DNA from 2 places in the Paenibacillus sp. FSL M8-0142 genome. Region 1 is predicted to be linked to the other one. Evidence: riboswitches for the same ligand, from Rfam matches in the RefSeq annotation. Region 1 holds a riboswitch; the other holds the start of a gene.
What was found. Region 1 has a riboswitch for thiamine pyrophosphate ahead of NSQ46_RS27470 (ABC transporter substrate-binding protein). Riboswitches for the same ligand answer to the same signal wherever they lie in the genome.
Positions count from the first base shown of each region.

Region 2: it holds a riboswitch for thiamine pyrophosphate, as region 1 does, so the genes downstream of both, NSQ46_RS10595 (YkoF family thiamine/hydroxymethylpyrimidine-binding protein) here and NSQ46_RS27470 (ABC transporter substrate-binding protein) in region 1, are expected to answer to the same signal.

Region 1 covers NZ_CP152008.1:6,051,536-6,056,636, reverse strand. Annotated here, with positions in the region: gene NSQ46_RS27485 (ABC transporter ATP-binding protein) at 1-634, opposite strand, end outside; gene NSQ46_RS27480 (ABC transporter permease) at 825-1,580, opposite strand; gene NSQ46_RS27475 (MTH1187 family thiamine-binding protein) at 1,577-1,870, opposite strand; gene NSQ46_RS27470 (ABC transporter substrate-binding protein) at 1,974-3,014, opposite strand; TPP riboswitch at 3,135-3,246, opposite strand; gene NSQ46_RS27465 (VOC family protein) at 3,446-3,829, opposite strand; gene NSQ46_RS27460 (GGDEF domain-containing protein) at 4,132-5,101, shown strand, end outside.
Region 2 covers NZ_CP152008.1:2,222,654-2,227,754, reverse strand. Annotated here, with positions in the region: gene NSQ46_RS10605 (ABC transporter permease) at 1-768, opposite strand, end outside; gene NSQ46_RS10600 (nitroreductase family protein) at 1,301-1,903, shown strand; TPP riboswitch at 2,078-2,181, shown strand; gene NSQ46_RS10595 (YkoF family thiamine/hydroxymethylpyrimidine-binding protein) at 2,281-2,886, shown strand; gene NSQ46_RS10590 (sporulation protein YjcZ) at 2,961-3,059, opposite strand; gene NSQ46_RS10585 (nucleotidyltransferase domain-containing protein) at 3,176-3,874, opposite strand; gene NSQ46_RS10580 (class I SAM-dependent methyltransferase) at 4,014-4,736, shown strand; gene NSQ46_RS10575 (methyl-accepting chemotaxis protein) at 4,960-5,101, shown strand, end outside.

The sequences.
Region 1 (5,101 bases):
TGATCATCAGCACCGAGCGCCGCGTGTCCTCCCATATATCGAGCAGCCAGCGCTGCATGTCGCTTCGGGTCAGGGCATCGAGCGCGCTGAACGGCTCATCGAGGCACATGACCTCCTGCGGGCTCATGAGCGCCCGCAGAAATGCCGCGCGCTGCTGCATCCCGCCTGATAGGGTATGCGGATAAGCCTGCTCGAAGCCGCCAAGCCCGGCCCGTTCCATCCAAGCGCGGGCATGGGCGCGAGCGGAAGCTTTAGAGATCCCCCGGAGCTCCTCCGGCAGCAGGACGTTGTCCTCAATCGTCCGCCACGGGAACAAGGCCGGCTGCTGGGGCATATAGGCGATGCGGCCCTTCTCCCCGGTGACCTCCCGTCCCTCCATGAGGACCTGGCCGGCATCAGGCGCAATCAATCCGCCGATGATGTGAAAGAGCGTGCTTTTTCCGCTGCCGGAAGGGCCGATGATCGATACGAATTCCCCTGGAAGCACCCTAAGCGACAGCTCCTCCAGCACATGCACTTCACTGCGCCGCTCGCGGAACACCTTGCGAATCCCCCGGACCTCCAGGGCAGGAGCGGGGGCGGCGGCTGCGCCGCCGGTTGAATTCAAGACGGAATCAGTCGCTCGCTGCGGCATATGGGCAGCCTCCCTTCTTTATTAAGATCCCTGATTTCAACCTTATCTGTAACCTGAATTTGAAAGAACCATTTATAATCTGGGGAGCAGTCGCGATGCTTAGAGGAACCCTGCATGTATTTGCCCCGCATCCCGGTCCAATCGTTCAACTTATGAAGCAGAGAGCATCTATATAGCCAAGCCATGCCAATCAATGCTTCCGGTTCCAGCGGATCAGCCGTTTTTCCAGCAGGGTAATAACGCCTACCATGAGCAGGCTGAGCAGCACGATAACCAGAATGGCCACGAATACGCGATCGGTCCGGTACCCGGATTTTTGCAGCATCATATAATAGCCGATTCCCCGGTCAGACCCGATCCATTCCCCGATGACCGCCCCCATGACCGAATACGTGGCCGCGATCCGAATCCCGGAGAAGATGGATGGCAGCGCGTGCGGAAGCTCCAGCTTGGTGAAGATTTGCCACGGCGTGGCTCCCGTCATCTGCATATAATTCATCATCGTGCGGTCGGTCCGTGCCAGCCCGTCGAGGGCCGCTACGGCTACGGGGAAGAAGCAAACGAGCGTAATGACGATGACCTTCGGCAGCATGCCGAACCCGAACCAGATCATGAGGAGCGGGGCCAAGGCGATGGTCGGCACGTTCTGGCTTAAGATGAGAAGCGGATAAAGGGCTGTTTTGAGAAAAGGTACCCTGTGCAGAGCCAAAGAGAGCAGGAGTCCGATACCGGTTCCGATGGCAAATCCGATCACGGTTAACTTTAGGGTAGCCCAGGTGTGTTCCATAAGTCCCGACGCCCCGGTGATGGCTTCATGCCCGATAGCCGTCGGCGAAGGCAGAATGAATTTCTCGATATCGAACATCCAGACCGCAGCCTGCCACACGATCAAAAAGAAGAGGACCGCCACGACGGGCGGCCATATCGAGCTCCACCAGCTTTTCATGGACGGTATTTCTCCGTGAGCTTATCCATGCTGATGCCCTGCGGATGATGTGCGATTTTGACTTGGGAGATGATGCTCGGACTCCCGGCTTTCACCAGCGCATCATGCATGCGCTCCACGATACGGAGCAGCTCGGGCAGCTCGCCTTCCATCGTTGTTTCCAAAGCATGGACCTCGTATTTGACGCCGGAATCCTGGATTACCTTTATGGCTTCATCCACATAAGGGATGCTGTCTCCGCCGTCCGGCGTACGCGGAATGACTTGAATGCTCAGCAGTGTATTCGCCATGAGTCAATCGTCCTTTCGTATATGGGTTCTCATTTGCACGGCCGTTAAGCCTCATGCCGATGAGCCGCGAAGCAGCATTGCAATGCTGCGGGGAGTGCTTCTCCTATTTGTCAGGCAAAAACTCATTCGTAAACGCGCGCTCCGCGTCCAATTCCTTCTCCAGCAGCTTGCGCTCAAACATCCAGTCGGCATATCCGGACCAAACCTCGGCCTTCTGCTCGCCCCAGCGCGGCGCGTCATCTTGATAGCGCGGGCTGAGCCACTTCTGGCTTTCCAGCACCAGCTCGGCATCCAGGTCGGGAACTGCCTTCGACAGCAGTGCCGCGGCATCTTCCGGATGGTCTATCGCATATTGATAGCCTTTGGACGTTGCGCGCATGAACGCTTTGACAAGCTCCGGGTCATCCGCGATCAGCTTCTCGTTCGTTACGATGACCGGCGTATAATAATCCAGCTGTTCGGAATAATCCTTCACGTAGATCATGTCCAGCGGCTCGCCGCGAAGCTGGGCTTCAATGCCTGTCCAGGCATAGTAGATCCAGGCGAAATCAATATCCCGCTTAACCGCCGTAAAATAATCGGCGTCTCCGATGTTCACGATGTTGACCTTGTTCACATCGGCTCCATCGATCTCCATGATCGATTTCATGACGGCTTCCTCAATCGGAGAGCCCCAGCCTCCGTAGGATTTTCCTTCAAAATCGGAGGCCTTCTGGATGCCTCGATCCTTCGGTGCAGCGAATCCGGACGTATTATGCTGAATGATGGCTGCGATCGAAACCAGCGGCAGCCCCTGTGTCCGGGCGAGCGTTACGCCCTCCTGATAGCTGATGCCGAACGGTACGTTGCCGGAAGCGACCATCGCATCGGTTCCCCCGGAGCCCGGCTGTACGATTTGCACGTTCAGCCCTTCCTCCTCATAATATCCGAGCTCCTTGGCTGCATATAATCCGGTGTGGTTCGTGTTCGCCGACCAGTCCAGCATCAATTGGACATCGCGGAGCTTGGCCGGCTGTTCTCCTTCTCCGGCAGTCTCTTGCTTGCCGGGCGCGCTTCCGCCGTTCTGGCCGCTTGCCCCGCAGGCGGAAGCGACCAGAAGCAGGACGCAGGCGAGCAGCAGAGAGAGCCATGTACGTTGTTTCATCGTGTTTCTCCTCTCCTTATATGTCTTCCATTTTCCGTATTAACTTCATAACAACAACAAAAAACGCCCCGATCGTATCGGAGCGCATGACGGCGTAAGTATATACTACGGCTTATGAACAGCCGCAATCTTATGGCTTCCTACGCTGGCATTACCCAGATCAGGTATAAGGGTCAGTATCTCTATGGGATACACTCTCAGCCGGCCGATTCCAGCTCCCCCGGTATTTATGAAGTTACGGGTTATACTTCCGTTATTATAGACCTACCGGAAGCACCTGTCCAGTACGGGAACGCCCCATGCCTGAAGGCGATTTTCTACGTTCGTATAGGTCGCCGGGATGAGTGGCTGTCCAGGCATGGAAGACCCGAATGATCCAGGCGACCCATAGGAGTCTCTATATGCGGGCGGGCAACCTTAGACCTGGCCTGTTAGCGCTGGAAAAATTCAATCCATTCGCCTTCCGGACCGTGCACGAAGAAATAGCGGTAGCCGTTGGGCAGCGTGACGATTTCCTCATCCAGATGCGGAACGTCCAGCTCCTTCACCCGTGCATATTCCGCTTCAATGTCGTCCGTGCTGACGGCAAAGTGATGCACCGTTCCCTCCGCAGGAAGGGAGTCGCTGTATCCTTGAATCAGCTCGACCTCGGTTTCATCGCTGCCGTTAAAGCCGAGGAAAGCCAGCTGGATGACACCGTTCGTGTGCGTCAGACGGTCCTTGAGCTCAAGGCCGACCACCTTCGTATAGAAAGCGATCGTTGCTTCCAGATCCCTTACGACAATGCCTACATGGTCCAATCGTCTTTGTCCCATTTTACAAGAACCCCTTCCATGAAACTATGCTAGGATATAAAACCAAAGATACGTTGATATGAAAGAATAATACTACATAAACCCCATGTGTCAAGTGGGGATTGAGTGACTACAATCCCGGGACAATTCCGCAAATAACGATTCTACGCGGCCTATATGCCTATAAATATCCAGTTGTTGGGCGCTTCTTTCTTTACTTTTCCTCGGGCTAAAAGTATGATTGGATATGGAAACGCTTTAATTCGAAAGACCTATTCATCATGAATGACCAAGCCTACCTTTTGTTTCAGGGAGGGATATGAATGAGCCCGGGTCCATCCGATTCCATATATATTCGGCTCGCGATTGGATACGCATTGATCCAATGGATATTGGCCCTGTGGATGCCGGACGCTTTATTGCTTCACCGCATCTTAGCCATTATGGCTCCGATAGCCGCATTCGCGTATTTGATCGGGGTGATTGGCAGTCGGTATGAGCAAGGCCATCTTCGCAGATTTTGGCTTCTGATTGCAGCCGGATTGGCCGGCGATGCAATAGGGCGCATCCTGTATGCGGGTGATGAATGGATTGGAGGGGTGTTTGGCGGATCCATCCGGCTGGCGGAACTGTTCTGGAGCTTGGAAGCTCTATTGTTCGCCGGTGCCCTGATTTACCTGTTCAGACGAGTGCAGGGTCCGCTGCGGGGCGCTCGGTTTACCCTGGACATCATCATTGTTGCGATTACCTTGATGACGGTGGGGTGGGAGTATCTCATTAAGCCGGAGATGGAGAGCGGGACGGATACCGTCTGGAGGTCGGCCGGAGGAGCGATGCTCTATCCGCTGTGCGGAATCGTACTGATGTTCTTTACGCTGGTCGTGTATTTTAACACTAAGCAGCTGCACAAGCGGGCGGTCATCTTCCTGTGCCTTGGTGGAAGCGCATTTGCGCTCGGGGATGTCCTTCGGATCTTTCTTGATAGTTTCATGAACATCGGAGCTGGCCTATATGTATATCCGCTGCACACCCTCTCTGCATGCTTTATCGGCTTTGCGGGTGGACAAACGCTGCCTCGAAGGGGGAGGAGATCCCTATCCGAGAAGAAGCCGTGGCCGGCAGGAACCTTGATCGTACGATATTTGCTGCCCTACAGCGTCCTTGGCGGAATGTTTGCCCTGATGGCCCATCGGTTCGGGGGATGGAGCGGTCTATTTACCGGCTTGACCCTCTGCTTCATTCTCATTTTGATCAGGCAAATCCTGATTCAGGTCGAGAATGACCGCTTGTTCG
Region 2 (5,101 bases), 2.9 Mb from region 1:
CAGATACAGGCTTACAATATTCGGTATGATCAAACCGAGAAAAGGAATCACGCCGACCGTCAACACGACGGATGCGGTTACCAGCGCTACAATGACCAAGCCCAAATTAACGACGCGCCGGTAATGAAGTCCAAGGTTCGTGGCGAATTCCTCACCCATGCCGGCAACCGTGAATTTGTTGGCGAACAGGTAGGCCAGAATGACCAGCGGAACGCTGATATACAGAAGTTCGTACTGTCCCTTGATGATCATGGAAAAATCGCCTTGAAGCCATGCGGACATGTTCTGAATGAGATCATATTTATAAGCGAAGAACGTAGCGATCGAGCTTACGATGTTCCCGAACATGAGTCCAACGAGCGGAATAAAGATCGCATCCTTGAACTTGATCCGGTCCAGGATCTTCATGAAGATAAACGTGCCGGCCAGAGCGAATACAAAAGCCACCAGCATTTTCACAAGCGGTCCGCTTGTCGTGAATACGAGCATCGCAACGAGAATTCCCAGTCTTGCGGAATCCATGGTTCCCGCCGTTGTCGGCGATACGAATTTGTTGCGGCTAAGCTGCTGCATGATCAATCCGCAGATACTCATGCTGACTCCCGCCAGAATTAGACTGACTAGACGCGGCAAGCGGCTGACGAGCATAATATGCTGTTGTTGTTCCGTCATGGAGAATAAGTCCAGCGGCGAAATATCCTTGACTCCGATAAATAAGGAGACGATGGAAAGCGCCACAACGGCTGCGGCTAAGTAAATGATCTTCATGGCTCTTCCTTCTATGCATATGTCTCTAAATCATTTCGTCAGCTCGTAATTCAGTTATCATTCTCATTGAGATTGATTATCAATTACGTTCTGATAAGCATTATATCACCCTCATTCTCAACCGACAAGTATAATTGAGAATCAAACTCAATTAAATTATTAATCTTTGCATGATTTGTTCATCAATTGTTCATAATATGAAGCTTGGCAGAAATTAGCCGTTGTTGTCCTCAATCCTTCCATTGTTCTCCTCGCCCTCTCTTATAAATAGGAAATAAAAAATCCCTTCCCCTGTTTTAGCTCCCAATCACGGGGTATTTCATCTATAAATTCTCAATCACAGGGTTGACAATGACCAATGTGATATAATAACATACTAACGGAAGTATTATTTCTTACAATTAGTAAGTTGTTAAGGAATAATAATTCAACATATTTCAGCGATCACCTTAATGCATATTTGCTTGAATGATAGGACATCTTTTTATCAGGCGTATGCAATCCAAACCATGACTCAGGAGGGTTTATCAACATGTCTAAAGACTTCCTTACCGCACTTAAAAATCGCCGTTCCTACTATGCGATCAGCAAGGATTCCGTCATCTCCGATGAGCGTATCCAAGAAATCGTGAAAGATGCCGTGAAATACACGCCTTCTTCCTTCAACTCCCAAAGCGCACGCGCGGTCGTTCTGCTTGGTGAGCAGCATGACAAGCTGTGGAATATTACGGAAGGCATTCTGAAGGAAGTGGTGGGCGACGAGCAAGCATTCAAATCCACCGCTGAGAAAATGGCCTCTTTCCGCGCAGGCTATGGCACCGTGCTGTTCTTCGAGGACAACGATGTCATCGCAGGGCTTCAGCAAAACTTTGCGCTCTATGCCGACAACTTCCCGGTATGGGCGAATCAGTCGAACGGCATGCTTCAGCTCGTCGTTTGGACAATGCTGGAAGCCGAAGGACTGGGTGCTTCCCTGCAGCATTACAACCCGCTGATCGACGAAAAAGTAAAAGCTGAATGGAACATTCCTGAAAACTGGAAGCTGATTGCACAAATGCCATTCGGCAAGCCGGCTGCTGAGCCAGGGGACAAGGAATTTGCTCCGCTTGAAGATCGCGTGAAAGTTTACAAGTAAGCGAAACAAGACCAAGAGCCGCCATCAGGAAGCCTATTAAAGCTCCTCATGGCGGTTTTTTGCTGCAGTGACATTGTTTTTTCGATGCCGAGACGTTACAATTACCAAGTAAGAAGCCGCCCTCTTTCGAAAGCTTGGACCGGCCGGCATCTAAGCAAAATTTCATATCTTGTGTTGCTGTACTAGGGGTGCCTTGTGCTGAGAAACGGCAGGACCGCCGTTAACCCTTACTACCCGATCTAGGTCATGCTAGCGTGGGGAAGTGTAGCGTTCATGTTTATGTATTTTTCGCGTAGACATCGCCGCACTTATCCCTTAGGGTGCGGTTTTTTGCGTTATTTTGCATTCTCAAATTTATGCTGCAGGAGGAATCTACAATGAATGAGTTAGCATGCGGAACCAGCCGGATTGTTGGCTGCCGGTTCTCGGTATTTCCGATGACGGACCGCTTCGTCGAAGTGATTGTGGGGGCGTTGGAGTCTGTGCATACGGATAAGGTATGGATTCATACCGATGATGTCAGTACTTGTGTTCGCGGACGTGCCGAGCACGTATTTGACGTTACCCGTGCGATATTCGCCCATGCGGCAGCTTCCGGCGTACATACAGTCTTTAATGGGACCTACTCCATCGGCTGCCCAGGCGATACGGATGCGGATGTCTATATGTCTGAGGATTCCGGGGTGTTAAACAGCGAGCTTGGACCACACGCGGATATTGAAACCGCCTGCCAGTTCGCCTTGTATCCGCTCGGAACCGAGCATTATATGGATATTATCTACGGAGAAGTGCAGCGCGCCAAGGAAAAGGGAACCTTCGGGGGCAGCGTCCATTACGCAAGCCGTCTCGACGGAACGCTCACTCGCGTATTCGAATCCCTCGAGGATGCGTTCAAGCATGCCATCCAGACAGATACCAGCCACCTCGTGATGACCGCTGTCGTCTCCGCGCACAGTCCATCGCCAAAGCAGAATAGCGTATAATATGCACGCTTAAGCAGACAAGGACCCGGCGATATGCCGAGTCCTTGTGCTATCCACCGCGTATCCTTGATGAATTAAACCCAAGCAAGCGAGATGATTACGAGCAGGATAAAGAGAACCAGTATAATACCCGTTGATGTGCCCCAAACATCTCCACCATATGCTCCGCTCATGACGATCCCTCCTGGATTTATTGAAATACGTGATGTCATCACATATTAAGGTATGAGCCGGAAAGAACGACGGTCACGGCAGCTGTACCGCTTGTCTTTTCCCCCAGCCGATGGCCTTATTCTTCATATCCGACAAGCAGCTGGCCTCCGTAAGGGAGCAAAACCTGCTCGCACAGCTTCATGAGCTGATGCGATTGCCGGGTACGGTACATCGCCTCCAGCGCTTGCACCAACCGCTCGCTAAAATGCGGATCGAAGCCGGAGACCAGCCGGAACAGCGTCTTCCCTTCCCCCGTCCATTGCCGGTTCACCCTCAGGACAAACTCGCAGAGCAAAGTCGATATTTTTTGAACGGTAAACCAGGCTTCCCCGTCCCCTTTGGCCTGCTTAAGATCCATCATGTATTCGGTGATCATGTACCGGGCTGCGTCAATATCGGACATCGTTAATGGCAGCGGGCCGTAATCCAGATCAGCCTGGGCCTCCCCGCGAATGGCTTCCCCTTCCGGTAGCGAGCAGAGAACAACGCCTTCAGCCATGATCCGCTGCAACGTCGGATTCGCCGCAACGATGCCTGCGTCAAAATCTTCGCGATAGCCGGAGCTAGATAAAATAAACAGCTCTACGATCCAGCCGGCAGCTTCAATCGTCCTTCTCCTCAGCCCTTCGCCTTCTCTCTCTACAATGATCACGTCAAGGTCTGAGTGCTCGTTATGCTCTCCCCTGGAAGCACTGCCCCCCAGTACAGCCAGCAGACAATCCGGATATTGTTCCGACACGACCTTCCTTGCGGCCTGAATCGGCTCCATCTTCATGCGTATTTCCCCCAAACCGCTCATATCTTCAAAAAAAGGGCTCAAAATAGTAAATTCAGCGAAAACCCCAAACGTACCTCAATCATATGGTAAATAAACAAATATCCTTATGCAGATAACGAAAGTAGGGATCCATTCGATGAATTACATTAACATGCTGTCCAAATTAGGGATGGGCAGCGCCCACCCCGGGGGATTCGAGGCCACTCTGAGAATGCTGAATTCGTACCCTATCAGGCCGAGCAGCCGAATTCTGGAGGTTGGCTGCGGAACCGGCCGAACGGCCTGTCACCTAGCCGGCCTAGGCTACCAAGTGACGGCCATTGATCTGAATGAGCATATGATTACAAAAGCAAAAGCAAGAGCAGCGGCGATGGGCAGTGATGTGGAATTTCTTCAGGCAGACGTATGCTCGCTGCCTTTTCCGGACAATCAATTCGATGTCATTCTGGCCGAGTCGGTCACCGTCTTCACCGATACGTCGCGCTCCATTCCGGAATATTACCGCGTTCTGGATGCCGGCGGAATTTTAATGGACAGGGAGCTGATTCTGGATAAGAGCATGCCTGAACCGCAGCTCAACGAGCTGCTTGCCTTCTTCGGCATCCCCCGCCTCATGGACCGGGAGAAATGGCGCGATGCGCTGCTGGGCAGCGGCTTCAAGCAGGCCGAGGTGCTGGAATACAATCATTTCAACGAGAAGCTGAAGGAGGAACAGACACGCCATCTGGATGCCTATGAGCAGCGGGATAAAGGAATATTGCTCGACCTTGCACTCTGGGAGACGGTCTTCAAGCATGACCGCATGATTCTCGATAACACCGAATATTTGGCCTCCGCATTGTTCCGGGCAGAGAAATAGACAATCGTTGGAGCGGGTTTGTAGCGCATAAGCGTTCACAAATCCGCTCTCTTTTTCACGAGTTCTGTACGAGGATAACATTAGATCAGAATCTTCCGGGTTTCATTCAGGGTCTTTAGACTCACCTGATTGAAAATTTTGTAATTCCTTGTATCTACTTTTGTCGCACGATGATATAATCATGGTAAAAATATCCTATATAGCTTGAGGAGGATTCATTCGTATGGCATGGTTCAACAGACTCCCGATCGCTCAAAAAATCACAGCAGCCTGTTATCTCATTGCCGCCTTGTTCGCGCTTCCAATGCTGATCGCCTTTATACTCGTAGGCAAAGCGGTCATTGGTATCGTACTTGTTGCGGTGC